2 regions of the Shewanella sp. SM21 genome follow, and region 2 is predicted to be linked to the other one. Evidence: riboswitches for the same ligand, from Rfam matches in the RefSeq annotation. Region 2 holds a riboswitch; the other holds the start of a gene.
What was found. Region 2 has a riboswitch for lysine ahead of lysC (lysine-sensitive aspartokinase 3). Riboswitches for the same ligand answer to the same signal wherever they lie in the genome.
Positions count from the first base shown of each region.

Region 1: linked by a shared signal. The riboswitch ahead of L5L94_RS12990 (Na+/H+ antiporter NhaC family protein) and the one ahead of lysC (lysine-sensitive aspartokinase 3) in region 2 are both predicted to bind lysine.

Region 1 covers NZ_JAKKRL010000008.1:229,469-244,989, reverse strand. Annotated here, with positions in the region: gene L5L94_RS13005 (H-NS family nucleoid-associated regulatory protein) at 124-516, opposite strand; gene L5L94_RS13000 (electron transfer flavoprotein subunit beta/FixA family protein) at 827-1,576, shown strand; gene L5L94_RS12995 (electron transfer flavoprotein subunit alpha/FixB family protein) at 1,577-2,503, shown strand; lysine riboswitch at 2,599-2,795, shown strand; gene L5L94_RS12990 (Na+/H+ antiporter NhaC family protein) at 2,875-4,443, shown strand; gene L5L94_RS12985 (M3 family metallopeptidase) at 4,588-6,738, opposite strand; gene L5L94_RS12980 (multiheme c-type cytochrome) at 6,942-9,041, opposite strand; gene L5L94_RS12975 (thymidine kinase) at 9,583-10,179, shown strand; gene L5L94_RS12970 (transglycosylase domain-containing protein) at 10,549-13,626, shown strand; gene L5L94_RS12965 (PQQ-dependent sugar dehydrogenase) at 13,781-14,992, opposite strand; gene L5L94_RS12960 (sulfite exporter TauE/SafE family protein) at 15,163-15,521, opposite strand, start outside.
Region 2 covers NZ_JAKKRL010000009.1:42,058-57,578, reverse strand. Annotated here, with positions in the region: gene L5L94_RS13490 (dicarboxylate/amino acid:cation symporter) at 1-721, shown strand, start outside; gene L5L94_RS13485 (TIGR00645 family protein) at 837-1,328, opposite strand; gene L5L94_RS13480 (DUF7010 family protein) at 1,723-2,292, shown strand; gene L5L94_RS13475 (hypothetical protein) at 2,535-2,744, opposite strand; gene L5L94_RS13470 (RNA-binding domain-containing protein) at 2,764-4,149, opposite strand; gene L5L94_RS13465 (nuclease-related domain-containing protein) at 4,273-5,262, opposite strand; gene L5L94_RS13460 (class 1 fructose-bisphosphatase) at 5,906-6,898, opposite strand; gene L5L94_RS13455 (S9 family peptidase) at 7,165-9,477, shown strand; gene arcA (two-component system response regulator ArcA) at 9,567-10,283, opposite strand; gene L5L94_RS13445 (DUF3293 domain-containing protein) at 10,872-11,306, shown strand; lysine riboswitch at 11,407-11,581, shown strand; gene lysC (lysine-sensitive aspartokinase 3) at 11,732-13,087, shown strand; gene L5L94_RS13435 (succinylglutamate desuccinylase/aspartoacylase family protein) at 13,089-14,210, shown strand; gene L5L94_RS13430 (zinc transporter ZntB) at 14,313-15,278, opposite strand; gene L5L94_RS13425 (YacL family protein) at 15,475-15,521, shown strand, end outside.

The sequences.
Region 1 (15,521 bases), on a different contig from region 2:
GGTGCGGAATTAACGGCTGTCGTTTAAGTTTGAAACGATTGATGGATATAAAAAAGCTCGCAATTAATGCGAGCTTTTATGCAAACTTGTGTTGGCAAATTAGCGCCATCACACTTGGTTGGATTAGATTAAGAAATCTTCCATAGAACGACCTTTGTTGATCTCGTTCTTAAATACGGTAGGCATACGGCCTTGGCCAGTCCATTGAACCATTTCACCGTCAACTTCAATTTGGTATTTGGCTGGACGAGGAGCGCGTTTCTTCGCAGCAGCTTTAACAGCTACGCCACCTAAGTCATCAATTGATAAACCAACGGCTTCCATTTGTTGACGGATTTCTTCAATCTTAGCATTACGAGCTGCCATGGCTTGTTCTTCTTCCTCAGCCATAGACTCGCGTTCTACTAAAATTTTATCTAATTTGTCGGCTAAATCACGTAACTCTTCAACGCTAAGTTCTTTTACTGCAGCTTTAAAACGACGGCCGTGAGTTAATATCTCTAAAAATTCGCTCATATCTATTTTCGTCCCACTCTATTTTTAATACAGGATAATGGTGAACAACACCTAAATGATAGAAACTAATATAGCTCGAATCAAATAAAATTATGCGTTTTAAGGAAATTAAATATTATTTATTTTTTGAACTTTTCTTATTCCCTCAAATAAGTGTCCAAAAAAGTGGCCGTTGCAGCGGATTAAAAAATACAAACAGGCGTTTGACTTTGGTTGACGTTAACGTTAACAGGACGTAAAGTTGCTCTATCCTGCATTGGTATTAACCAATGTTTTGTCCATGTACATGAAAGTGTAGGAAGGAAACCCTATGAAAGTATTGGTGCCCGTTAAGCGCGTTGTTGATGCCAATGTGAAGGTCAGGGTCAAAGCTGACAATACAAGTGTTGACACTGCAAACCTAAAAATGGCGTTGAACCCTTTTTGTGAAATCGCAGTAGAAGAAGCGGTTCGTTTAAAAGAAGCGGGTAGCGCTACTGAAGTGGTTGTTGTCAGTATTGGTAATAAAGCCGTGCAAGAACAACTGCGTACCGCGCTTGCATTAGGCGCAGATCGTGCAATTCATATCGATACTGAAGAAGAGCTCGTGCCAGTGTCTATCGCCAAATTGCTCAAAGCGGTACAAGACAAAGAACAAGCAGAGCTGGTGATTTTTGGTAAGCAATCCATCGATGGTGATAATAACCAAACTGGCCAAATGTTTGCCGCGTTAATGGATATGCCACAGGCGACCTTTGCTTCAGAAATCAAATTAGAAGCGAATACATTACAAGTCACCCGTGAAATTGACGGCGGCATGCAAACTCTTAAACTGCCTTTACCTGCTGTTGTGACCGCCGATTTACGTTTGAACGAACCCCGTTACGCTTCATTGCCTAACATAATGAAAGCTAAGCGTAAGCCATTAGAAGTATTTACTGTGGCAGACTTAGGCGTGACGTTAAAGAGTCACCAAACGATTGTGAAGGTCACTCCGCCAGCTGAACGTAAAGCGGGCATTATGGTAGCGTCGGTAGCTGAGCTAGTTGAAAAGTTAAAAAATGAAGCGAAGGTGATCTAAATGGCCATTTTAGTATTAGCTGAACATGATAATGCTGCACTGAAACTCGATACGGCAAAAATTGTTACCGCCGCCCGTGCCATAGGCGATGAAGTACATGTCTTAGTTGCGGGTCATCAATGTGGCGCGGTTGTCCAAGCCGCACAGGCACTACAAGGCGTTAGCCAAGTACTCGTTGCCGATGCCAGCGTGTATGAAGCGCATTTAGCGGAAAATTTTGCCAAATTGCTGGTGGACTTAGCGTCAAACTATGGTCACATTCTGGCCTCGGCTTCAAGTTTAGGTAAGGACACGCTTCCGCGCGTTGCAGCATTATTAGATGTCGCGCAAATCTCAGAAGTTATTACCGTCGTCAATGCCGATACCTTTGTGCGCCCTGTGTATGCGGGTAACGCCTTAGCGACAGTGCAAAGCCATGATGCCATTAAAGTGATAACAGTGCGCGCCAGTGCGTTTGACGCTGCGCCAGAAGGTAACAGTGCGGCTGTGACGACACTTGATAAAGTGTTTGAAGCGAGAACTCAGTTTGTTTCTCAATCGCTGACAGTTTCTGCCCGTCCAGAGTTAGGCAATGCTGGCATTATCGTATCTGGCGGCCGAGGCATGGGCAGTGGTGAAAACTTCGGCATGTTGGAGCAACTTGCTGATAAGCTCGGCGCAGCAGTTGGCGCATCACGCGCTGCAGTTGACGCAGGTTTTGTGCCTAACGATTTACAAGTGGGTCAAACCGGTAAAATCGTTGCGCCAAACTTGTATATTGCCGTCGGTATTTCTGGCGCGATTCAACATTTAGCCGGCATGAAAGACGCTAAAGTCATCGTTGCAATCAACAAAGATCCTGAAGCGCCGATTTTTCAAGTTGCCGATTATGGACTCGTTGCTGATCTGTTTGAGGCGGTTCCTGAGCTGATTACAAGTCTCAGTTGATTTTATCTGTGATCTAGGTCACATTAAGTGGCTTTGCGGTAGCATCTGCTAAGCCGCTTATGTTTTTATGTGCCTCACGCCCGTGCAAGGGCGTTCTTAGAAGTAGAGGCGCGCCAAATATTAGTAGTGATCAGTAGGGTGATTCCGTTGATCGATTGCGAAAGGATTTGGTGCCGAAGTGGTTCGATTTATCACGATCAACTGCTGGGGTTGTACCTAATAGGTGCAGCACTGCCATAGTATTTTCCGATATGGATATTGGGAATAGTTACTATGGAGCGCTACTGATAGGACAGGTGACCTTGGGTATCTATTGCCTTTTCCCACCAGTTCAGTCGCCCTCCATTCGTATTTAACGAAGATAATAATCAATGACTGTTATGAATTATGCCGATTCGGCACTTTCCTTGTTGCCGCCTGCGGTGGCTATCGTGTTGGCGATCTTGACTCGCCGTGTACTGCTTTCTTTGGGGTTAGGTATTTTAATTGGTGCTTTATTGCTCAATCAATTTTCACCTTTAGCAACGGGTGAGTTTGTATTTAATGGCGTTAAAGGGCTTTTTTGGACTGATAAAGGTCTAAATTCGTGGAACTTATATATTCTCGGTTTCTTAATTGTACTGGGAATGATCACAGCGTTAATTACCGTAAGTGGCAGCGCGCGGGCTTTTGCCGATTGGGCTCGTTTACATATACGTAATAAACGTGATGCTAAACTATTGACCATGTTTTTAGGTTGCGTAGTTTTTATTGATGATTATTTCAATAGTTTAGTTGTTGGTTCGGTCGCTCGACCTGTTACCGATCGTTATTATGTTTCCCGCGCTAAGTTAGCTTATTTATTAGATTCTACTGCGGCGCCTGTGTGCGTTATTTCTCCAGTTTCGAGCTGGGGTGCTTATATTATCGCACTCATTGGCGGGATATTAACTGCCCATGGTTTTGCTGATACGGGTCATTTGAGTATTTTTATTCAAATGATCCCGATGAACTTTTACGCAATCTTCTCCTTGTTATTATTACTTTTTGTTGTCTTTATGGGATTAGATGTTGGGCCAATGCGTGAGCATGAGCTCAATGCCCAACGTGGTAATTTATACGATGAGTCTAAAGGATTACCGCCTGGGGCGAACGCGGATTTACCTGAAGCCGAAACCGGTAAGATTTTAGGTCTATTTCTGCCGATTACCGTGTTGGTATTTGCAACCCTCTATTTTATGATTAACAGTGGCGCTCAAGTACTCGCGGCGGAAGGGATTGAATTTAATATTATTTCTGCTTTTGAGAAAACCGATGTCAGTTCATCACTTTTCTTTGGTGCATTAATTGGTCTAGCGGTTTCGCTGATATTGAATTTAGTGCAAGGCGTTGAGAAATTGATGATAGTCAAAGGTATAGTGCAGGGCGCTCGCTCTATGCTGCCGGCGATTTACATCCTGTTATTTGCTTGGACAATCGCAGGTGTGATTGGTCAACTCGAAACCGGTAAGTTTATGGCTAGTTTAGCAACAGGAAATATTCCGTTCGCATTTTTACCCGCCTTAATGTTTGTGCTAGCAGGTATTACCGCGTTCTCAACTGGTACTAGCTGGGGTACGTTCGGGATCATGTTGCCGATTGCTGCTGATATGGCGATGGGAAGTCACACTGGCATGATGCTACCTATGCTTGCCTCTGTGCTGGCGGGGGCTGTATTTGGCGATCACTGTTCACCAATTTCCGACACGACTATCTTGTCGTCTACGGGCGCCAGTTGCCACCACATCGACCATGTGGTGACTCAGCTACCTTATGCACTCATTGCGGCGTTTATTAGCTTAGTGGGTTATGTGGCACTTGGATTTACCGAGTCTGTTGTCGCGGGTTTAGTGGCTTGTAGTGTGGCATTTGTAATTAGTATTATCGTACTTAAAATCAAATCTAAAGGCACAATTAGCTAGACGTTAATTGAAACCTTTCACTGCAAACGTTCACGACAAATAAGTCAAAATAAATCAGCCAGCATTATGCTGGCTGATTTTTTTGGTTAAGGCTGAGTTTGTTTTTATCTCTAGCTTATCGCATTAAGGCTATCAACTCTTAGCTTAGCGTGCTTGATCTAGACCGCGGCGTTTAAGTAAGCCTTCTGTGGTTGGCTCTTGTCCGCGGAAGTTTTTGTAGGCGTCCATTGGCGCTATGCTATTACCCACTTCACGGATCGTTTTGCGGTACTTCATGCCGATTTCACGATTGAGCCCGCCTTGGGTTTGTACATAGGCAAACGCATCCGCCGCTAAAATCTCACTCCACATATAAGCGTAATAACTTGCCGAGTAACCGCCGGGGAAGGCGTGGGCAAAATAGGTCGACTTATAACGCGGAGGTACGGCACTGATGTTTAAGCCGTGCTTTTTCAAAGCATTGGCTTCAAATGTTGGTACATCTTGCAGCGGGGTATCTGGGCTTAATGAATGCCATTCCATGTCTACTAATGCAGCGGCCATGTATTCCAGAGTGTCAAAGCCTTGGTTGAAGCTGCCAGATTTCAGCAGTTTTTGCAGCAGTTCATCGGGAATGGGTTTGCCTGTTTCATAGTGTTTCGCGTAGTTCGCTAACACTTTTGGATGGGCGGCCCAATCTTCTTCAAACGTCGATGGAAATTCGACAAAGTCGCGTGAAACCGAGGTGCCCGCCAGACTTGGATAAGTCACTTTAGAGAACATGCCGTGGGTGCCGTGACCCATTTCATGGAACATAGTAGTGACTTCGTTATAGCTGACGAAGGTGGGTTGACCTTCGGGCGCTTTCTTTATGTTCATCACGTTGACGACCACAGGTTTAGTGCCTTCGAGGAAGGATTGACCGACGAACGAACTCATCCAAGCGCCACCACGTTTACCTTCACGGGCAAAATAGTCGGCGTAGAAAATGGCCATGCTTGAGCCATCGGCATCAAACATTTCGTAGGCTTTCACATCGGGATGGTAAACCGGTAAATCTGGGCGTGGTTTTAAGGTGACGCCATAGAGTTCTTTGAGTGTGTAGAATACGCCGTCTTCGAGCACACGATTAAACTCGAAGTATGGGCGAATGCTATTGGCATCGAGGGCGTATTTTTCTTGGCGAACTTTTTCTGCGTAAAACTCCCAGTCCCACGGTGCCAGTTCAAATTTCCCACCGGTTTTAGTGATCATCGCTTGAATGTCGGCCGCTTCTTTCTCTGTGTTAGCAACTACCGCAGGCACCATTGAGCCAAACATGCTGTAAACCGCTTCGGGTGTTTTGGCCATTTGCGGTGCTAATCGATAACTTGCCCAGTTTTCATAGCCTAATAGTGTTGCGCGCTCGGCTCTGAGTTTCGCTAAACGAGATACGAGTGACGCAGTTTCGTTTTCACCAGTTAAGCCACGGTTCGCTGAGACTTCCCAAATACGCTGGCGTAGCTCACGGTTTTCCAGTGATGCCAACACAGGTTGGCGAGTGGTGTTGGTGATGTTAATCAGATACTTGCCATCGTGACCGGCCGCTTTGGCATCGTTCGCGGCTGAAGTGATTTCACCGTCGGTTAACCCAGCAAGTTCACTTTTTGAATCCACCACAACGGCGATTTCTTTGGTTAAGCGTAATAAACGCTGAGAGAACTCATTCGTTAGTGTTGATTGTTCTTCATTTAACGCGCGGATTTTAACTTTTTGTTCATCGGTAAGTTTAGCCCCAGCCATGATAAAGCGTTGGTGATATACCTCAACCAAACGTACTGCTTCTGGGGTTAATCCTAAGTTGGTGCGGTCGTTATAGATGGCTTCGATACGGGAAAATAGCGCTGGGTTTAAGTTGATATTATCTGAGTGGGCCGCCATTTTTGGCGCCATTTCCCCTTGGATTTTACGCAGTTCTGGATTGCTATTCGACCCTGCTAAATTATAAAACACGCTTGATGCACGGTTGAGTAGGGCGCCGCTTTTCTCCATAGCCACAATCGTATTATCGAAGGTTGCTGCTGCCGGATTATTGGCTATTGCGAGAATTTCTTGATACTGCTCTGCCATGCCTTGCTCTAAGGCTGGCGAGAAGTGCTCATTCTTTATGAGGCTAAAATCGGGTGCTTGATATTGCAGGTTACTGGCTTGGAACAGCGGGTTTTGGGTTGGTACCGAGATAACGTTAGGTGCTTTAGTTTCTGTGCTGCTGCAACCTGCCATGAATCCGGCGGTGAGAGTGGCGCCGATGGCGATGGCAATAAAACTTTTACGCATAATTGAGTGACTTCCTTTGAATTGTTGTTTTTTTAGGACTGTAACGTTAGTAACTTAAATAGGACTGAAAATGGCTTGTTATCGGGAATGTCTAAGTAAAAAAGGAGCCTCACATTAGCGAGACTCCTTTGGCTATTTCCTTGCAGGGAAAATAGGTACCGCTTTTTACTTACTTCTTAATCACGCGATGATGAGATGATTAATTAGCGAGTAAACTTGTGGTATTTATCAATACCAGAACTTCTACCTGTGTCATGACATACTGCACAGGATTCAGAGGTCGGTTGTTTAAACCAGTCAGCAACCTTTGGTATGCTGATTTCACCACCGTTGCTTGCCATATGCGCCTTAGCTGAATCGCTAGTGTGGCAGGCATAACAGTTAGCGGTGACTGGACTTGTCATTTTGCTACCTGGTTCAGCGATGTATTGATTTGGCACTTTGCTTAAATCAATCGCTTTTTCATGACAGGCAACGCAGCTAGTAGAGGCTTCAATCGCGCCTGCACCGTTAGCGGTTTGCGCTTGAGTTCCATCAGCTTTAACTTCACCGACTTTAGCGCCATTACCCCAGTGCCAGCTGTGCACCATAGGACCAAAACCTGCGCCTAAGGCTGCTGAAGTACGTTCCATGCCGTTGTCATGGCAGGCGATACAAGCTTTACCACCTTCATCGAAGGCACCATTTTTGTGGAACGCAGTGGCATCGTTGTGACAAGTAGTACAGCTGTTAGTACTCGCTATCTCACGACGTTCGAAGCCAGAGACCTTTTGAGTGGTGACAGGGTTAACGACATCTGAGTAAGCCGTAAAGGATATGCCCATAGAACCATCATAACCTGTCGCTCTTAGGTTGCCATTACTTTGGTAGCGTTGCTTACCATCATATTCCATCCAACCAGCGGTACTGAATGTCACGCGGGCAGAATAAACATAGTTAGCATTCACTGCGCTGATATCTGTCAGTAAATGACAGATATTTTTAGTGCCGTCAGTGTTGTAACCATAGTAGTAGTTAGTACGGTTACCTGGGCGACCCACTAAGCTGCCATTTTCATAGGAATGTAAATAAGCGCCCGCATAAACTACGGGTTTCTTAGCGTCATATACTAGCGGGCTAGAATAGTTAAAGTTGTCTTTAATGCTAAAGACGTTACCATCGGTGTCTTTCACTGTCAGCGTTGTACACCAGCCTGGGGCGGTTACTGCAGCCGCAGCACCTGTCGGCGCATAGTGGTCTGTCTTGGTAGAAATATCATCTACTTTAACAGGTGTTGATAGACTCAATTTATACTTAGCGCGAATCGCTTGGCGTTCGGTTATACCCGCTTTGCTTTCGTGCATAATGCGCAGATCCGCACCATTACTTGGGATAATAGCCCCTGGTACGCCACCACTGTCATGGCAATCAATACAACCTGGTCCAGCTACGTTGATGTTTTTAGGTGCTTCAACGTGACAAGATGTACAGTTTTGTACTGAAAAGTCTTTAGTAAAATCTTGGTGATTGATATGACCAATTTTAGATAGGGTGTTTGTCGCATAGCCACCCGTAGAGAAACCTTCAGCATTGACAACTGCGCGGCTGACTGAGCCGTGACACACTAAACAGCCTTCCACGAAAGTGACTTCGCTGTCCATGCCGGTAGCGACATAGCTTGCATGACGACGAGGGCTTGTTGAATAGTCGATATGGCAAGAGTAACAACTATCAGTTGTGGTTGAATGGGTGCCTTCAGGTTTGTTAACGACCAGAGGTTTAGAGGTCGCAATACCATTATTACCACCGACACGTAACCAAACGATACCTTCAGTACTTGGATTAACCCCTTTCATTGGTACTTTAAATTGGTAATGACCATCAGCTAAAGCGGTCAATTCAGCGCCGACGGTTGCTTGAGTTGCTTCACCGCCAATATGGACATTATCTGCAACACCATTTTTATCAGCTTCGGTGCGGTTAGTGATGAAGCCTTTATCTGTTAGTGCAGCCACTTTGGCTTGAGCATTTAACAGTCCGTTGATTAGGTTATTGTTTTCATCTGTAATTTCAAATTCGTAAGTGATACTGCCTTCGCCAAAGCTATAGTTGATCACTTTGACGTTAGTCATAGTAGAACTGGTGACTGGGGGCGGTGTTCCAGGCTCACCGGGTGTTCCTGGTTCACCAGGTGTTCCAGGGATACCGGGCGTTCCTGGTGCTCCATCTACACCATCTTTACCATCATCGCCACAGCCAACAAGGGCGCCAGTTAGTGCTAAGGCAACTAAATATGCCAGTTTTCTAGAGGTGAAAATTCTCATCATAATCTCCATTTGATCCAATATGCGAATAAAGGACGGAGTGGAGCACTAAAGTTTGCAGGGTAGATTAGTGCTTTGACCGTTGGTCTCAATTTGCAAGCTATCGAATACTTTTCTTTTTTTAATTGAGCACGTTTTGTCTCGAATGAAATATTACTGTTAACGCTATGTTTATTTTTTGAGCGCAAGCCCATTTATACCTATTACTTTGGAGGTAGATCGCACTTTTTAAATTTAACTTTTACTAATTTTTCCTTATGAAACAACATTTAAGTTTCAGTTAAGCTTTCATTAACAATTGAACGGCATCGGGACGTTTTTTATGTTTTTTGCAGGGAAGAGTATTAAATGAAGTGGACTAGAAATATTTCAGGAGGCGATTGGGGATTAAAATGATTGATAAGTTGGTGTCATTGCAGAATTTCATGATAAAAGCTTAGCGGCTGCTAGTGTTCTGATGTGAAGCGCAATGTTAGACTAGCGCTCAATTTGGCTCTGGTAGCAGACGCGTAAGCGCTAACGTTTTTAAAGGGTATAAGTCTTGGCTCAATTGTATTTTTATTATTCGTCTATGAACGCGGGTAAATCCACTTCCCTATTACAGTCATCCTATAACTACCGTGAACGCGGTATGAATACTTTGGTCATGACAGCTTCCATAGATGACAGGTATGGCAAAGGTAAAGTGGCCTCGCGTATTGGCATTGAAACCGAAGCACAGGTATTTAGTAGCCAAGATGATTTAACTCAAATGATTAGCGATGTGCATCAAGCTACGCCATTAAGTTGTGTGCTGGTGGATGAGTGTCAGTTTTTGAGTAAAGAACAGGTTAAGCAACTGACGCATGTGGTCGATAATATTGATATTCCTGTACTCTGTTATGGCCTAAGAACGGACTTTCAAGGCGAACTTTTTAGCGGCAGTCATTATTTATTAGCTTGGGCCGATAAATTAGTTGAGTTGAAGACTATTTGTCATTGTGGCCGTAAGGCTAACATGGTGGTGCGTCTTGATGGTGAAGGCAAGGTGATGCGCGAGGGTGAGCAAGTGGCGATTGGCGGTAATGAAAGTTACGAGTCTGTCTGTCGCAAGCATTTTCGTGAATTTATCTGGGATGCGCATGAATATGTGGGATGAGGCTTCGTTAATCACGTGTGATTATTGAGCGACTCATTCTTTTTATGCGACTTAAATTAGCTCGTTTTGTTTTTAAGTCATACTGTCTGTTGCCTTAATCGCTGAAAATACCTTGATATCAACAAATTAATATTTGGCAAAATGTACTATCAGCTTAACATTAGTATTGATTAGTGGCGGTTGTGGGTCACAGGCACCCTTCTTTACAGTGAAGTTAGGTTTGATAAAGTGTGGAACATAATGGGTACTAAGACTAATTAATAGAGCCGGATAATGGCTAGATGAGTTTGATATCTTGCTTTACTGAGTGGCAACGGATTTGCTGAGTTGCATGAAAGATGAATATTTTAGTGTTTTTTTGGAGCTGTTTTGCCTAATTCCACATCAGAGATGAAGTTCGAAAATTATCGTCCTCGTCCACCACAACCTGAGCCTAAAGCTAAGGTTAAGCCGCCGCGTAAAGCCAGATCAAAGGGCAGGGTCTGGTTCTTATTTTTCATTCTGATTTGCTGCGCTGCATTGCTGATTGGACTTGAGGTTAAAACTTCGTTTTACCAAGCAAAATTCATCAATCAATATGCTAAGACGCTCACCTATGAATTAGAAAGCTCACCGAGCCAAGCGGTTATTTATCCTAGTTATGGTCCTTTTGATGAGCGCCATGGCTACAGTAAGTTACCTCAATATATTGATAGGTTATTGCAACGGAATTTTCAGGTTACTCAACAAGTGGCGTTTTCGCCAGCGTTGCAGGAATACGCTCAACTTGGATTTTTTCCGCCTTACCATGAAAAGGCTCAATCTGGGTTGACGCTGCTCGATTGCCGCAATACTGATTTATACGAATTTGCCTATCCTAAACGGGTTTATCAGGACGACGATAAGATCCCCAATGAAATCGTTAATACTTTACTGTTTATTGAAAACCGCGAGTTATGGACGACGGAAGAGAAACTCAATCCTGTGATCGACTGGCCACGTTTTGTGGTGGCAGGTATGAGTCAAATTGCTGAAATGGTTGGTATGAATGTCTCTACCGCGGGTGGCAGTACACTCGCGACTCAGATTGAGAAATTCCGCCATTCTTCCCAAGGTTTAACCTTGAGCATTAAGGATAAGTTACTGCAAATTGGCTCGGCCAGTGTGCGCGTGTACCAACAAGGTGAAAACACTGAACCTGCTCGTAAGCGCATCGTTCAAGATTATCTGAATACCGTGCCATTATCTTCGGCGCCAAATCATGGTGAAGTTCATGGTATTGGTGATGGATTGTGGGCGTGGTTTGGTACCGATTTCGATACTGCAAATAAGCTGTTAGCATCGCCGCAGATCAAAGGTAATGCCACCAAGCGCGGACAAGTATTCCGGCAAGTAGTTGCCTTGATGATCGCCCAACGTCGTCCGTCCTACTATCTATTACAAGGTCATGAAGATCTTGAAAACTTAGTCGATAGCCATATCCGTTTACTCGGCCAGTATTATTTGATTGATCGTGGTCTACGTGATGCTGCACTCGCGCAGAAATTGCAGTTTAAGGTCGCCAAGCCGCAGCGTAATACCCAATCTGGCGCAGATAAGGGCGTGAACACAGTTCGCATTCGCACCGCAGGCATGTTAAATGTGGGGCTGTATGATTTAGACAGGCTCGATTTGACGGTCAATAGTAGCTTACACAGTGACTTACAGCAGAAAGTCAGTCACTACTTACGCAGTCTGGCGCAAGTGCCTACCGCGGAGAAAGTGGGTCTGCTTGGCGAACGGTTACTCGACCCAAGTCAACTGCAAAACGTACTGTATAGCTTTACGCTTTATGAGCGCACTGAGACCGCCAACCGAGTTAGAGTGCAGACGGATAGCACCGATCAGCCTTTTGATATTAACGAGGGCAGTAAGTTGGAATTGGGCTCAACCGCTAAATTGCGGGTGATGGCGACCTACTTAGAAATCATTGCCGAGATCCACGACAAGTATTCCAAGAAACATGGGATTGAATTGGAATCCATCATTATCGAACCTAGGGATCATTTAACCCGTTGGGCGATTGATTACTTGATTTTGAATCCCGACAGACGTTTAGACCGCATGTTAGATGCGGCGTTACAGCGAGAATATTCGGCCTCAACCAGTGAACAATTTTTTACCGGTGGTGGGTTGCATGTGTTTAATAACTTTAAAAAAACAGAAGATTTAAAAACGCCAACACTTTACCAAGCCCTGCAGGATTCGGTTAACTTGCCGTTTGTGCGCCTTATGCGCGATATTGTGAATTACAGCAGTAGTATGCAAAACGAGGGCAATATGGCCCAGTTGCTGCGTAATGATAAAGATCCGCGCCGTGACGAATATCTGCGGGTATTTGCTGATAGAGAAGGTAATACCTTCGTTACGAAGTTTTATCGTAAGTACAAAAAAGTGGCTGCGAATGAGCGTTTCGACATGTTTTTTGACGGTTTGTCCCAGTCGGAGCAGCAGTTGACGGCGGCGTATCGCTATTTACTGCCCGATGAACCTATGGCGGCATTTAAGGCTTTCTTGAAGCAAAGATTGCCACAGGTAAGCTATACCGATGGTCGTATTAAGAGCTTATACAACAAGTACGGTCCGGATAAATATAATTTGCCAGATCAAGGCTATATCGCACGGGTGCATCCCTTGGAATTGTGGGTGCTGGATTATCTTAATCATAATCCTGATGCCAACTTGAACGATGTTAAGCAGGCGAGTGAAGCACAACGTCAAGAGGTTTACCGTTGGTTGTTTAGGACGCGGCATAAAAACGCCCGTGACGTACGAGTGCAAGTGATGCTTGAAGTTGAAGCCTTCCTTGACATACATCAACGTTGGGCGCGTTTAGGTTATCCCTTTGATTCTATGGTGCCATCCTTAGGCTCAGCACTGGGTAGCTCGGGTGACCGACCCGCAGCCTTAGCCGAGCTGATGGGCATTATTCAAAACGACGGCTATCGTTTGCCCACAGTGCGTATCAATCAGCTGCATTTCGCCGCAGATACGCCCTATGAAGTGAGATTGCAGAATCAGAACACCCAAGGTGAGCGGGTAATGCGCCATGAAGTAGCACAAGCCTTAAAAGCAGCGCTGGCGAACGTAGTGCAAAACGGCACCGCACGTCGTTTAAAGGGCATTTTTACCGATGAAAAAGGTGGCATGTTAGCCATAGGCGGGAAAACCGGCACCGGTGATAACCGTATTGTGACTCAGATGCAGCAAGGTAAAAAAGTGGCGACTACGGCGATGAACCGCACTGCGACCTTCGTGTTTTATCTAGGTGACAAATACTTCGGTACTTTGACCGCCTTCGTGCCAGGCAGTAAATCCGATGATTTTAGTTTTACTTCGGCGCTGCCATTGCAGGTGATGAAGGGCATGATGCCTATTTTAGCTCCCTATGTACAAACCGAGCAGGGCATGTGTGTGGTGAACGAATAAAGGCATGAATTAATAAGTGCCACGCCAACGACAAAGAGTGTTCCAGATGAACACTCTTTGTCGTTTTAAGGCTTAAATTCTCTATCGATTGAGTTTATTGCTGTGGTTAACATGGTTTAGTTAAAGCACTGTGATAAAAGTGCAGCGATTAAGATTACTGCGGCGATAACTGGTAAATTTTTGATTTAGCTTCATCGGTTACGAGATAAATCAGTCCATCTGGCCCTTGCACGACTGAGCGCAATCTTTGCCCTAATTCAGTTTTCAGTAGCCGCTCTTCTTTAATAATCTTGTCGCCATCAAGTACTAAACGCACCAGTGTTTTTCCCTTTAGGCTGGCGAGTAACAGATTATTTCGCCACTGTGGAAATTTATCACCTGTGTAAAACATAAAGCCCGCCGTGGCAATCGAGGGAACCCATTTGTAGACGGGTTGATCCATTCCCACCTTATGGGTGCCTTCGCCGATGTTGCCGCCACCATAATTCTCACCATAGGTAATCACTGGCCAGCCATAGTTTTTAGCCGCTTGGTCGATATTGAGTTCATCGCCGCCTTGGGGCCCATGTTCGCCCGTCCACAATACTTTGCTGATGGGATTGATCGCCGCGCCCTGCATATTGCGGTGACCAATAGACCAGATCTCGGGTAAGGCGCCAGCCGTATTGACGAAGGGGTTATCCTTAGGCACTGAGCCATCGGCATGAATACGCACCACTTTGCCTAAATGATTGTCCAATGTTTGTGCGCTATCTTTTTCACTATAGCGATCGCCGAGTGTGATAAACAGTGTGCCGTCAGGCGCCCACACTAAACGAGATCCAAAATGGTGACCGCTGTTGATTTTGGGGTGCTGACTAAAAACGCGGGTGAGATTTTCAAGCTTGTTACCATTGAGAGTGGCAAAACTGACCGCTGTGCTATTGAGCTCGCTTGCATCACCTTCAGCGGGTTCTGAATAACTGAAATAGATTTTTTTGCTGCTAGCAAAATCTGGCGCAAGCACGACATCAAGTAAACCACCTTGACCTTTGGCATACATAGGCGGTAAACCCGTTAAGGGTTCACCCACTTTGCCTGCGGTGCTGACAATGCGCATTCTGCCAGCGCGTTCAGTCACGAGCATGCTGCCGTCGGGTAAAAATGCCATGCCCCAGACATTTTCTAACCCTTGGGCTATGGTTTTTACCTGAATATTACCCGTTTCCGTTTTGACGCTAATGGTCGCTGCGCTAGCGGTTTCGGTGTAAATAGCCGGTGAGCATGCAATAAGACACAGGGCAAGATTTAAGGTGCTGAGCTTCAAGGTCTTTGGCATTAATTTACTCAGTCTCAAGGTACTCAGCTTCAAGGTCATCAGTTTCATCGCTATCCTTAATCACACTGTTCTCCTATAGGATGGATCAGAGTAACAAGTCAGTCACATAAGGGCAATTTATCGGTGAGACCTTGTATCGAAAACTCGCCTGTCCAGCTGTTATGAGCTTAAGCTTCACAAATCAAAAGTCTAACGTATGAAAACTAACGCATGAAAAACTAGCGCATGAAAAAGCCTAAGGCCATCGCTAAACCGACGATCACAATAAAGCCGCGTAGCAAGGGCTGTGAAATACGGTAGGCCAGCGCCGCCCCCACATAACCACCGACAATCGCCATAACGGCAAGCAGCAACAGATATTGCCCATCGATCACATTGCCCGCGGCATAAACCACAACGGCGATGGCGGTGAGCAGGGCTGAAATCAGATTTTTAAGTCCGTTCATCCCATGTAGATTGGTTTGCCCCATCAGGCCAAAACTTGCGAGTAGTATGATGCCTAAGCCACCATTAAAATAACCGCCATAGATACACACAGCCGACAGCATTATCAGTGCCGTTATCGGACTTAACATTG
Region 2 (15,521 bases):
TGTCCAAGGTTTTCAAACCGCCAATAAAATCATGATGAAACTGATTTCTGTGGTGATGAGTCTTGCGCCCTATGGTGTATTTGCCTTGATGTTTAAACTCGGCGCGACCTTAGATGCAGGTGTGTTTATGAGTGTGGTTGAGTATATGGTGCTGATCCTCGCGCTGCTGCTACTGTGGATTTTTGTGGTTTATCCTATGGCAGTGGGGATATTTACCCCAATCTCAGCCAAAACCTTCCGCGAGAAGACCCAAGAGCAAGTGCTGTTTTCACTCTCGACTGCAAGTTCAAATGCGACTATTCCCGTGACCATGCGTACTTTAACGGACAAGTTAGGCGTGAACCGTGCTGTTGCTGGTTTTGGCGTACCGCTGGGTGCGACCATGAACATGGGCGGTGTGGCGATTTATATCACTATTGCGATTTTCTTTGTCGCCAACGCCTTTGGCATGCCCATTACCACTGAGCAATTGCCTTCGCTGTTATTTAGTGTTTTCCTATTATCTGTCGGTGCGGGTGGTGTTCCCGGTGGCGGCATGGTGATGATAGGTGTGTTAATCCATCAAATGGGTTTACCGATAGAAGCCTTTGCCATAGTGGCGGCCTTAGATCGGATTATTGATATGGTGCTGACATCCTGTAACGTGGTTGGTGATACTGCGGTGTTGACCATAGTGGATCAAACCGAGAAAGTGCATCAGCTTGAGTCAGCGAAGAGTTAATGTGCCATTAAGTCGTATTTTATAAAAACAAAAGCCACTGAAAACAGTGGCTTTTTTTATATTCACTATGCTGGTATTGATGCGTTGATAGGTTGGCATCAACTATGTTAGCCCATTACTTAGTGCGAGTAATTTTATCCAGATAGCCCATGGCAAACGCTGATAATACAAAGGTGATGTGTATTAACAGATACCACATGATTTTGTCGTTATCGATATTTTTCACATCCATAAAGATTTTCAGTAGGTGAATCGACGAAATCGCCACAATCGACGCCGCCACTTTGTTTTTCAGTGAGCCTGAATCTAATTTACCCAGCCAACTTAGCTTCTCACTGTCTTCGCCTACATCCAGCTGCGAGACAAAATTCTCGTAGCCAGAAAACATCACCATCACAATCAGGCCGCCCACGAGGGTGATATCAATCAAGGACAGGGTCACCAGCACTAAATCCACTTCCGTCATCTCAAAAATGATCGGCAGAATATGGAAGATCTCTTGGAAGAATTTAATGCCTAAGCCTAATAAAACAAAGCTGAGTCCCAAATAAATTGGCGCCATAATCCAGCGCGATGCATACATTAATTTTTCAAATATTTGTTCCATAATCCATTAAACCCTTTATCTAAAATGCGGTAAAAAATCGAGTCACTAATGACTAAAACAGTAACATAATGCACTTTATGCGCGCTATTACCCAATCACAAGGGCGTGAGTTATATGCTGTTATTGTGTTTTTTTTGTAACCTCTGTAGTTATTTAACCCTATTTGGGTGTTAGTGGCGCCACATCGTTTAATTTGCACTGCCTTTGATATGTCTGATCGTCGCTTTTTTCAACCTAATACCAAGCAAATTCAGCCATGGATAATCATTTTTCTCGGTATTTAGGGCTTTGATGAAGGAGGTGACATTTGTCATCCTAGATTGCTGACAACTCACACTGCCGTGATGGACATTTTACGCAGATACTTAAGTCATCTAAACAAGGAGGCTTAATCATGCAACATAAATCACTGGACCAACAATTAATCGAATACCGTCAACAACGTGCTTTAGCTATGCCCTTATCCGGCATGATTGTGTGGAGCTTATTGTTTGTATTGAGCTTTGTATTATCTCCTTCGCAGTTGGTGATGGCGGTCTTTATCGGTACTGGTTCTATTATCTACCTTGCCATGGGTATTTCGCGGCTGACAGGCGAGAATATCTCGTTTAAGAAAAGCGCTGAGCGTAATTGGTTTGAGACTGTGTTTCTCGCTGCGATGGGGATGAGTTTTTTAACCTTTAGCATCAGTATTCCCTTTTTTATGGAAAATTATCTGGCTTTGCCTTTCGCCCTTGCGGTGCAGACAGGGTTAATGTGGTTGGTTTATGGCGTGATAGCGGCGCAAAAGGTGGCGATTGTGCATGCGATTGTGCGCACTGTGGCTTGCGCGGCTGCCTTTATGTTGTGGCCTGAGTTGAGTTTTCAGCTTCAACCTTTGATTGTGGTGATATGTTATGGGTTTTCGATTCCACTCATGGAACGTCGTTGGAAGATTCAGCAAAATCTGTGTGTTGCCAGTTAGTGGTTTAGTTTAATTTTTGCGGCCTTACGGCCGAGGTAAGTCAAAGTCGTGGGTCTTCAACCCACACCCGACCAAGAGGGGATCAACAGCAATTCCCTCTTGGATCTCCCTTGCCGCCCCTAGCGAAGTTACATGCATTGGTTACTAGCCTTGGTCTTATGGATAAATTGCTATCGCTTCCGAAGGCAACGTCCCTGTACCTACGAAAGCTAGCCGGTCATCCCTGACCGGACTCACGCAATTTATTCCAACGCCCCGCGGCAACTTCGCAGGGGAGGGTGAACTTCTGTAGCCTCGATGTTAACTGTTAATCCCCAGAGACTCGTGCCTGTCCCATCTTTCACGACCATGCCTCGCTCACGCAACGAACGCAAATGCCCTGCGGCAACTCCGAGGGGAGGTGAAGTTCTGTGATCTCGGTGTTGGCCGTTAATCCCAAAAGAGTTATGCATGGCCCATCTTTGTACTGTTTTATGCAGTAATCCAGCAACTTCTTGAACCAGTAGCCCCCTCTTTTCGTTGTATTAAACCTTTATCGCGCAACTTAGAAAATTGGTATGTAACCTTTTCAGAGCTTTCTAGTCCGATTAAATCACGAGCCTGCCTATTGTTGATTTCACCATTTTTCTCTATAAACTTCATAATTAATATTTCAGGTTCTTCATTGGAGCTATGTCTCAAAATTATTTTGACATAATTACCATCCTCGGTTATTTCTGGGGCTCGAAGCCCCATAGAACGCATACGCTGAAAAGCAGTGTTAATTCCTTCGCCAAGATCTTTGTTGGGTGAGTTTTTATATTTAGATAATATTCTGACTATCTTGGAATTTCTAGAGAATCTATTGTCAAGTATATTTTCAGGTGTTACGAAGCCGGCGAAACGACCTGGGCTTTTAAACTCAACTCTATTATTAAATATGCTAATCAATACATTGTCTGATATTGAATAATCTCTATGGATTACTGTATTTACTAAAATTTCCCATATTGTCTCTTTGGGGTATTTTGTTTCCACTAATCCTTCTATTTTCCATACTTTGTTCTTAGAGAGATATTCTTCTATTTTTGAGTATGCCATCTTTATTTGTTGATATAGTGGTGCTTCTATCGCAATATTATCTTCGGTTAAAGCATCTCGATCTATGTCCTCTCCATCGGTATCATAACGAACTATTCTGATTGCACATTGTTTCGGTAAAGTAGCAGACGGATTTTCTGAAAATAAAAGAATAGAAGCAACACTTGGAGTCCAATCTGAATTAATCAACCGTTCTTTTAAAAGGAAATTGACTGGATCTGGTGCGCTAATCGGTAACTCAGATAAAAATTTATTTAGTTCTTCACTAGAGTCTAGCTCATCAACTAATGCCGAATCAACAAGCGAGTCTTCTTCGGAAACTATTCCCTTTGCATGAGTTAACTCCAAAATTTTAATAGGCGCTGTAACTGGGAGGGACTGTGCTCCTTGTCTAATAAAAATTTTCTTAGCCGCTGTTTCATGTACTTGTAATCCTTTATTAATTTTCACTCTAAGTACATAATCTCGAGATGCATTAGCTCGCGTTAAAAAATCAAATCTAAAATCAACTGATGGAATTAGCTCACTTAAGGCTTGTATCACTGAGTTATATTCTTCAGTTTTCCCCCTACCTTGCCATCTTTTTTCAGGATTAGATTCATCTTTATCATCTGCAATTCCGATTAATATTTCACCTCCGTCAGCATTAGCAAATGCAACTGCTATTTTCTGAGTTTTATCCCCTTTTAAACCATAAGCTTTACGATCAAAAAAATGGTCCTCATCTTTTGTGCAATAATAAAGCCACTCTTTTTCTTGTAATTCTACAATTTTCATTATTATCCCTTATAGTTCAACCATCATGAAAGATGGGACAGGTATGAGTTTTTGTTTATTCTATTTTTCATGGTTCTAACCTTTATTTTTAAAATGTAACTTAGAACAAATTTTCGCCAAGTTTTAAATCACTTGTGAGCTATGACTACAATCTTGGCAGGTGAGGGTATAGCTCTGGCTGCGTTTTTGTATTTTGATATTTTTGCTTTGGCACTGTGGGCAGGCTTGTTTCATTGGCGTGTTTTTAGTGCATTGGTTGCATTTGATGTAGTAACCAAACTTACCGTACATTGGGGTGTAGTTTGTTGATTCTCCGCAATGTTTACAGCTAAGAATGCTGTGTGTAGTAGATTGCGTTATTGCTTGGGTTTGAGCTTCAACTGCTTTGTTAACTTCAAAGTGTGCGATAGGCTCTCTGACTTGTTGTGTCTGCGGGAGCGTTATTTCATTGGTTGATTTATGTGGTTCTATATGTCGATCGATTAAGAAATTGGTAATGGAATTGAGTTCTTGTTGATTAAAGTCGGGGCGGGTGTCGCTTACATTTATAATGCGCATGAACTTACTTTTAAGATTCATGATTTTTTCAAGTTTATCGACTAAAAACTCTGTTTTAACTAACAACTCAGAAATGGTCGTTGGCATAGTATCTCTGTTGATTACCGCATCACTTGAGACCGCGCACACATGGTTCCAGCAACGCATACCAAAACTTTGTTGTCTTATACCAAGTAATTTTCCTAGAATTTCACTTCTATGCTGTTTTAGCATTTCTTTAAGCAGTGCTTGTTGTAGTTCAACTTGCTTGATAGGAGATGGCATACCAAACCATTTACTTCCGTGACTACGCGTCCATTCACCCTGTTGGTTCACATCCACATGGCCTTTTATGCTTTTAGATTCAATTAAAACAAAGCCATAGGGGTAAATGATTAAATGATCAACTTGCGCGGTTTCGTCATTAAAGGTGAATCGAAAATCATTGATGACCAACACTTCTGGATGATCTTTGAAGGCGCGGCGTAAATAGAAGGCAACATCCTGTTCTTGTTTTTGACCCGCAATCGTTTGTGGTGTTTGGGAATTTTGAAGTGTTTTAGTTTTTAGAATCATTTATCAACAGCATCCATTCATAACTTGATAATAATCAGCCTCATAATACCCACTTTGCCATTGAAAGATAAAGACAAAAATCGCTAAACGTTAACGTAGCTCAAAGATGGGAAAGTACAAATCTTTGGGGAGTTACAGCCAACACAGAAGTTACAGAAGTTCACCTTCCCCTGCGAAGTTGCTGAAGGGCGTTGAAGAAAATCGCGTGACCCAGACAGGACGTCTGCGTAGCTTTCGGGGGGAAGGGACGCCCCATCGGAAGCGTTAGCGATTTTCGAATAAGCACGAAGCCAGTATTCAATGCATGTAACTTCGCTAGGGGCGTCTTGGAGAATCCAAGGAGGATAGGACGAGCAGTCCTCCTTGGTCGGGTGTGGGTTGAAGAACCACGACTTTGATTCACCTCGGCCGTTAGGCCGTAATTATTAATCGCGATTCACAGCGATAACTTTGTTCGCGAGACACCAAACAAATCATCACAATTGATTGAGGGTGAAGCCCCATGACGTTAAACTTCTCGGCCGTAAGGCCGCAATTACTCCGGCGGTAAAGCCGTATAAAACCCAAATGTCGCATTCTGCGACAAAAAAGCCACTGTGGTCAGTGGCTTTTATCCTAAAAATCAGAATCTAAGCGATTCTGCTTAGTCCAGACTTGGTTCTTCGCTGTAATCAATACCGTGGTAGCTCAGGCAAGCGTCGACTTCGTTGCTGCTGCCTAGGATGACGGCAACACGTTGGTGAATTTGTGTTGGTTGAATATCCAAAATGGTTTCATAACCGGTAGAAGCCTTACCGCCAGCTTGTTCGACTAAGAAAGCCATTGGATTGGCTTCGTACATCAAGCGCAGTTTGTACGGTTTTTTAGGATCTTTATTGTCGGTTGGGTAGGTGAAAATACCGCCACGTGATAGCACGCGGTGTACATCGCCGACCATGGCCGCAATCCAGCGCATGTTGAATGATTTTTCGCGTGGGCCAATTTTACCGAGCAGTAAATCGGCAATATAGGTTTGCATTGGCGCTTCCCAAAAACGCTGGTTCGACATATTAATGGCAAATTCGGCGGTGTCTGCGCTAATGCTCATGGCGGCGTTAGTCAGTAAAAACTCATTGGTTTCTGGGTGCAAAGTAAACAGTTGCACGCCTTGGCCTGTGGTTAATGCCAGCATGGTCGATGGACCATAAAGTACATAACCTGCGGCTAATTGCGCACGGCCAGATTGTAAAAAGCTGGTTTCAGTCAACTCGCCAGCAGAGGCGGGCAGGATAGAGAAAATCGTGCCGACTAACGAGTTGATATCAATATTAGATGAGCCATCAAGTGGATCGAAACACACCAGATATTGGCCATTTTGGCTGACTTCAACCACATGATCTTCTTCTTCCGACGCTAAACCGCGCACTGTACCATCAGCTTTTAAAGCATCTTTGAGCATGTCGTTGGTGATGATATCCAGTTTTTTCTGGGTTTCACCTTGGACGTTTTCTTGCTCAGTCGCGCCTAACACGCCCGCAAGTGCACCGTGGCGAACGGCATGGCTAATGGCTTTTGAGGTGTCGGCTAAGGTTAAAATTAGGTGGGAGAGGGAGTCGTTCACTGCCTGTGAGGTCAGGTGCTGGGCCAGAGTCTGCATGTTATGTCCTTTAGAGGTTCAACAATGAGGTCAATTTCGTTATTTGCCGCGAATGATAACTCAGTTAGTCGACAATTTCAGCGATGTTGCTGATGCTTTTAGCGAATATTAAGGCTTTTTGGGATTATTTGGATTGAGCTTGGCGCAAGGGCCTAATTTGTATCGGCATATTGCATGCTATTTCTATTTAGGGTTTGCCTCTGGCACAATGTCGGCTTGTTTTTAATCGCTGACATCTTAGGCGATTATGTTTCCAAGGAATAATAATGATTAAAAATAGGTTAACTTGGTTCCCTGCGTGCTCACTTAAGGTGCGCGCCGTTCCCCTACTGATAGCGAGCCAAATGGCCATGATTTCGACAGCTATGTTTTCAATTACCCCAGCTTATGCAATGGAAGGCGGCAAACTGCCACTGACGATTGAGCGAATGAACGCCTCGCCCGCCTTAGCAGGCACCAGTCCTCGAGGTTTGAAATTGTCACCCGATGGTCAGCGTGTCACTTATCTTGCGGGCCGTAAAGACAATCAAAACTTTTATGATCTCTGGCAGATGGATGTAAAGACGGGAAAATCTAGCCTATTGCTCAATGCCGATAAGTTGGCAAGCAATGAATTATCCGATGAAGAAAAGGCCCGCCGCGAACGCCAACGTATTTATGGTGAAGGCATTATGGAGTACTTCTGGGCCGATGATAGCCAAGCGCTATTAATTCCGGCTGCTGGTAATCTGTATTACTTTTCATTAGTGGATAACAGTGTCAGCCAACTTCCCATTGGCGAAGGGTTTGCCACAGATGCGCGCCTATCGCCCAAGGGACATTTTGTGTCTTTCGTGCGGGATCAAAATCTGTATGTGTTAGAGCTGGCGACCAAAAAACTCCAAGCTATGACGAGCGATGGCGGCGGGGCGATTAAAAATGCCATGGCCGAGTTTGTCGCTCAGGAGGAAATGGATCGCATGACAGGTTATTGGTGGGCGCCCGATGAATCGGCCATCGCCTTTACCCGTATTGATGAGTCCGGTGTCGAGCAAGTAACCCGTAACGAAATCTATGCTGATGGTATTAAACTTACTGAGCAGCGCTATCCCTATGCCGGCAAAAACAACGTCGATATCGCCCTCGGTGTGGTCACGCTAAAAGATAAGGCCATCAATTGGGTGAAGCTGCGCGAAGAGAACAGCAAAGACAAGAGCAAAGATATTTACCTGCCGCGGGTCGATTGGTTGCCCGATAGCAAACATTTATCATTCCAGTGGCAGAGCCGCGATCAACATCAGTTAGATTTGAAACTGGTGGCGTTAGACTCGCTGACTAAGCCAAAAACCTTAGTGAAAGAACGCAGTAACGCTTGGGTGAACCTCAATAACGATCTGCACTTTTTAAAACAGCAATCGGCTTTTATTTGGGCATCTGAGCGTGACGGCTTTAATCATCTGTATCTTTTTGACTTAAAAGGCAAACTTAAAACCCAATTGACTCAGGGCGAGTGGGCTGTCGATGCGTTGGAATACATAGATGAAACCGCTGGTTGGGTATATTTCACTGGCCGCAAAGATACGCCAATCGAGAAACAACTTTATCGCGTGCCTTTAGCGGGTGGCAAGGTTGAGCGGGTAAGCAAGCAAGCGGGCATGCACGATCCTGTGTTTGCCGACAATCAAAGTGTGTATCTGGATTATTTCAATAGCTTATCTCAGCCACCGCAGATCAGTTTACACGGTGACAAGGGCCAGCAACTGGCTTGGGTTGAGCAAAATGAAGTCAAGCAAGGCCATCCTTTATATGACTATGCGGGTCTGTGGCAAATCCCTGAATTTGGTGAACTGAAAGCCGAAGATGGCCAAGTGTTACAAACCCGTTTATTCAAACCTGTTCCCTTCGATGCGAGCAAGAAATACCCTGTCGTAGTGCGGGTTTACGGTGGGCCGCACGCACAGTTAGTGACCAACAGTTGGAGCGAGCAGGACTACTTTACCCAGTATCTGGTGCAACAAGGCTATGTGGTGTTCCAGTTGGATAACCGCGGCAGTGCCCACAGGGGCACAAAGTTCGAGCAAGTGATTTACCGTCATTTGGGCGAAGCTGAAGTCAAGGATCAAAAAGTGGGAGTGGACTATTTGCGCAGTCTGCCATTTATCGATGCCGATAATGTGGCGATTTACGGCCACAGCTACGGCGGTTACATGGCCTTGATGAGTCTATTTAAGGCACCCGATTACTTTAAAGCCGCGATTTCGGGGGCTCCTGTCACCGACTGGCGCTTATATGACACCCATTATACTGAGCGTTATTTAGCTCATCCCGAGGGGAATGAAAAGGGTTATGAAGCCAGCAGCGTGTTTCCCTATGTGAAAAACTATCAATCGGGTCTGTTGATGTATCACGGTATGGCTGATGATAACGTTTTGTTTGAAAACAGCACTCGGGTTTATAAAGCACTGCAGGATGAAGGCAAGTTGTTCCAGATGATCGATTATCCTGGATCTAAACATTCGATGCGTGGCGAGAAAGTGCGTAATCACTTATATCGCTCACTGGCAGATTTCCTAGATAGGCAGTTGAAAAACGCCAAATAGTAGGCATAAAAAAACCAGATCCTAGGATCTGGTTTTTTGTGAATAGATTCTTATCAAACCAATTAATGCGGATGTCGCTTAGCGGGCGATTAGCCTTCTAAGTTACCGCAAAAACGATAGCCTTCACCGTGAATAGTCGCGATGATTTCTGGCGTATCTGGCAAGCTTTCGAAATGCTTACGGATACGACGGATAGTCACGTCTACAGTACGATCGTGTGGCTTAAGTTCACGGCCAGTCATTTTCATCAGTAGATCGGCACGAGTCAAAATTTTGCCTGGGTTTTCAACAAAGTGCAGCATAGCGCGGAACTCGCTACGTGGCAGTTTGTAAGATTCACCCTGTGGGCTCACTAATGAACGGCTGTTGATCTCTAAGCTCCAATCATTGAAGCGGTAGTATTCTACTGAGCTCTTTTCTTCGACTTCAGCGCCAGCGCTGTTGACACGAGTCAGAAGGTTACGAGCACGAATCGTTAATTCACGTGGGTTGAACGGCTTGGTAATATAATCGTCCGCGCCAATTTCAAGTCCAAGAATTTTGTCGACTTCGTTGTCACGACCTGTCAGGAAGATAAGACCGATGTTGTTGATTTCACGTAGTTCACGTGCCAACAATAGACCATTCTTACCTGGCAAGTTAATGTCCATAACGACCAAGTTAATTTTGTTTTCCTGCATAGCCTTATGCATTTCTGCGCCATCATTGGCCTCAGTTACCACATACCCTTCTGCCTCGAAAATACTTCTCAGCGTGTTACGGGTAACGGCTTCATCTTCAACGATCAGAATGTGCGGATTTTGCATATTATTTACCTAAATTTTAATCAGTTTATACTAACCAATAAGAGCAACTTACTTCGGGCTCTTATATTCATAAAAGCGTTGATACTTCCTTGAACTGCTTTGTGCTCAAAAGGAAAATCTTTACGGTGACATCTATATCTGGATGTAGATTAAGTGCACGTTTAAGTGTAATACGAGAAAACGTAATCAGTATCAACTTCGATAAGCAATAGTTAGAATAAGTTCCTTAACTATTGTTTTTTTTAAATGTTTAAAAGACAAATCAAATGTAGAACAGATTTTAAACAGATGCCCGGTCAGTTCACGTTACTTTAAGCGATATATGTAACAAACTGTATTGAACGATAAGCATCTTGCTCAATCTGTTTCAACTCACCAGTACGTACATTGTACTCGTTTTAGTCATTTGTTAACAAATGAAATGTTAACAAATTTTAGGTGAGCAGGGGTTTTTACCATGATATTTACTTTAGCTATTGATTAGTATAACTAATGTATTTCTTATTCCTGTGAGCCAGTTCACGCCTCTTTGGATTTTACAATCACTCTGCTACACTAGCTTGGGTTCATTTTTCGACTAGACTACCAATGGACAATACGACTCAAAATTTGTGGCAATGTTACCAAGCGCCGTTGTTTTTGCTGACTCAAGCATTATCCTGTGATTTTTCCTTTGCTGTTATTACCGCTCATAATCCCGCTTCAAAGCTTCTCTCTCCTAGCCAAAACCGTTTACTCGATCGCCAACTTCTTCGTGAAATTGAATTACTCGGTAGCCCTTATCGTGCTTTAGTGGGCGCTGCACCGGATTTATCCCACATGGAAAAAAGTTGGGCCGTGTTTATCGATAGAACGATGGCATTGCAATTGGGTAAGAAATTTAATCAATATGCGATTTATGTTGTCGAACAAGGGGATGTGAGCTTAGTGCCTTGCACCTTGGATGGACATGATGAAGTGTGTTTAGGCAAATTTAGAGATTATGTGCAGCTGGTATACGAGCTACCCGATTTGAACATTTAGTTGTTTTCAAAAGATTTTATTTAAATTGTTCATTTGTTATGAAATTAGCATTGACTTCATTAGGGGTTTATTGCTACTTTTTTCGTCCCTTTCCTAGGAAAGGAACAGAAGAGGAGCGTTAACTAGGTAGTCGGTCAGAGGAGCACAAACTCCAGCGATGACTGATGAGGGAGATTAACGCCGAGGCATAGATATGGTTGCTGCATGTTTATGTCGGTCGCTCAGGCTGAATCCTGACGATTGTCACCTGTAATTGGTGGAGAGCTTCTGGTGACGATTGCTGTTTCCCTTCTTTTGGGGTGCGTTATCATTGAGCACCAGGCTCTTCGAACGAAGTCAGTTCGGAGTGTGATCATGTTAGTTAATCAATATCTTATTCAATCTGCATTTATTTGTTGCCCTACGTGTTTCACGGAGGTGCGCTAATGTCCCTCGTTGTCGCAAAATTTGGTGGCACCTCAGTTGCCGACTATAACGCTATGAATCGCTGTGCAGACATAGTGTTAGCTAATCCTCATTGTCGTTTAGTCGTGGTCAGCGCTTCGAGCGGCGTGACTAATCTGTTAGTGGAATTGACCCAAGAATCGATCAACGACGATGGCCGATTACAGCGATTAAAACAAATTGCCCAAATTCAATATGCGATTTTAGATAAGCTCGGTCGTCCTAACGATGTGGCCGCCGCATTAGATAAATTATTGAGTCGCATGTCGGTATTGAGTGAAGCGCTCGCATCACAACGCAGCAAAGCGACTATGGATGAGTTGTTGTCCCTCGGTGAGCAATGTTCTTCGGCGTTGTTTTCGGCGGTGATCCGCGAGAAAGGTGTCAACTCAAGTGCCTTCGATGTGCGCCGAGTATTACGTACTGACAGCCACTTTGGCCGCGCTGAACCTCAGGTTGAAAAGATTGCGACTTTAGCTCGTGATTATCTACAGCCACTGTTAGCGGAGCAAGTGATTGTGACACAAGGCTTTATCGGTGCCGATGAATCGGGTCAAACGACCACGTTAGGTCGCGGCGGTAGTGATTATTCTGCTGCACTGTTAGCTGAAGCGTTACGCGCCTCAGCGGTAGAGATTTGGACCGATGTCGCGGGGATTTATACAACGGATCCTCGTTTGGCGCCCAATGCCTTTCCGATTGCCGAGATCAGTTTCAATGAGGCTGCCGAGATGGCGACCTTTGGTGCCAAGGTATTGCATCCAGCGACTATTCTTCCTGCCGTTCGTCAGCAAATTCAAGTGTTTGTGGGTTCAAGTAAAGAGCCTGAAAAGGGCGGAACTTGGATCCGTCATCAAGTGGAAGATGCGCCCGTATTCCGCGCTGTGGCTTTGCGCCGCGATCAAACCCTATTAAATCTTCACAGCTTGCAAATGTTGCATGCGCAGGGCTTTTTAGCGGAAACCTTTGCGACATTAGCGCGACATAAGATCAGTGTGGATTTGATTACCACATCAGAAGTGAATGTGTCTCTAACCCTCGATAAAACCGGTTCAGATTCAAGTGGACAAGGTCTGTTGAGTGAGGCATTGCTGCAAGAATTATCACAGCATTGTCGTGTGCGAGTTGAAGATGGATTGGCCTTAGTGGCGATTATCGGTAATCGTATTGCGACGACACCGGGTATCTGTCGCCGTGTATTTGAAGTGTTAGAGCCACACAATGTGCGGATGATTTGCCAAGGTGCCAGCCCACATAATCTGTGTGTGTTAGTGGCCGAAGCGGAAGCGGCACAAGTGGTTAAATCGCTGCATCAAAATCTGTTCGAAGGCGTTTAGTATGTTGCCGACAACATCGTCTCTGCAAATCGGGGAGCTTGCCGCAGGGCAAGCACTCACTTTGCCTATCTACCATTTCAAGCCGAGTGACGATAAGGCGACTGGCCCCAAAGTGTATATTCAAGCCAATGTCCACGGTGCTGAAGTACAAGGGAATGCGGTGATTTATCAGTTGATGAAGCAGCTTGAACACTGTGACATCCGCGGCGAAATCACCTTAGTGCCATTGGCCAATCCACTCGGGATCAACCAAAAAAGTGGTGAGTTTACCCTTGGCCGATTTGATCCTATTACGGGCGCGAATTGGAATCGTGAGTATTTGAATCATGCTATCGATTTACCGACTTGGTATGGGGAACATACCAAGCTGAGTGATAGCGAGCTGCTCCAAGCCTATCGCAGTACTTTGGTTGAAGCCTGTCAGCAAAAATTGCGGCATGAATGGGGCATCACAACGGGTCATAGACTTGCGGTTAACCTGCAGATTATGGCCCATGGCGCGGATATAGTGCTCGATCTGCACACCGGTCCTAAGTCTTGTAAGCACTTGTATTGCCCTGAATATGACTTAGCTGCTGCGCAGTTTTTGTCGATCCCTTATACGCTCATTATCCCCAATGCCTTTGGTGGCGCCATGGATGAGGCTGCGTTTTGTCCTTGGTGGCAATTGAGTGATTTTGCAAAATCTCAAGGGCGTGATTTAGGAGTTGCAGTGTCAGCGTTAACCTTGGAATTGGCGAGCCAAGAGCGCGTCTGCCTTGAGGATGCACGGGTTGATGCACAAGGGATTTTGGCATATTTAAGCCACCGAGGCGTGATCGCTGAAACCGTTGCACCCGCTAAAATGACGCGTTTTGGTTGTTATCTAAAAGACTATAAAAAATATCACGCGCCAAGTGCTGGGTTAGTGGAATACCTCGCACCTGTGGGTGAGCCATTAGCTGCGGGGCAGCCCTTAGTGAATTTGCTGCGAATGGATTTATACGGTACGGCGGATGAGCTAAAAACGGTTAGTTTGCCGCAGGACTGCGTGCCGATTTTGCACTTTGCTTCGGCGTCAGTGCACCAAGGAACAGAGCTTTATAAAGTCATGACTCATGTGTTTGAGTTGCCAACGACATAATCGCCCGCTTAGAGCATAAGCATTAGCCCATAACAATTAGTTTATGGGACTGAGAGAAAACAACGCCAATCCTAATCGATTGGCTTTGTTGTTTTAAGGTGGCTATAACCACTTAAATCGATAAAACAGCGCCATTTGCAGGGCGACGAGTGAGATTAATATGCCGCAGAAGGTGGCGAAGGCCCAAGTGTTGTCCGCGCCCGGTATCCCGCCAATATTGACCCCAAGTAAGCCTGTTAAAAAGCCCAACGGTAAGAAGATTGCTGACACTAAGGATAAGAAGTATAAGCGTTTGTTGAGTTGCTCCGACTGCTGACTGAGTAATTCTTCTTGAGTCACATTAGCCCTATCGCGCAGGGCATCGAGATCTTCAATGGTGCGGATAAGTTTATCGTTTGTTTCCCTCAGCTTGAGTCGCTCAGTATCTTTAAATAGGCTGAATTGCTCGGAAATCATTTTCGAGAATGCTTCGCGCTGTGGGGCTAAATAGCGGCGAATGGCCACAGTTTGACGGCGCAGTTCGGCGATATCGGTACGTAAGTCTTTCACATTGCCTGAGACGACTAGCTCTTCTAAATCAGAGAGCTGTTCTTCCAATTTATCAATAAACTCGACTTTACGATTGGTCAGTCGCTCGCAGATTGCGACGATAAAGTCCCCCGTAGTTGTAGGCCCATTTCCCTCAAGGATCAGCTCGGCGACATCTTTGACCGACTGTAACTCGCGATCGCAGGTGGAAATGATCCGCTGTTTATCGGCATAGATACGCACTGCCACCATGTCTTCTGGAGCAGAATTGGGGTTGAGGTTAACGCCGCGTAATGCGAGTAATATGCCTTCACCTGTTATCACTGCACGGGGACGAGTGTCTTGGGCGAGTAGGGCATCACTTTCGACCTTAGGCAGACCGCTATTGAGTATCCAGTGGCGTGCCTTTTTATTACGATAGCGAAGGTGTAACCAGAGTAGGCCATCCTGAGGATCCCATTTTTCGATCTGTTCTAGGCTCAAGGTGGAACCCGCTTGGGCGCCGCTGAGCACTAAACTGTAGATAAACCCTTCGTGCATATCGCATTCCATTTAACTTTCAAAATCATCCAAACAAACTAACTGATTTTGTCATGAAAATGAAGTCAGTACTTATGCTTAACGACATGAGGCAAATGTGAATTGACATAAATTTGATGTGCTGAGTGATGCAAGCAACTTAGCCAAGGATAGGTTAAAATTAGCATTAGTAGGCTTAGATCAAAGAGACAATAAAATGGAATACGAATTTCGGCGTAACAGTTTAACTGGCACTTTTTTGGC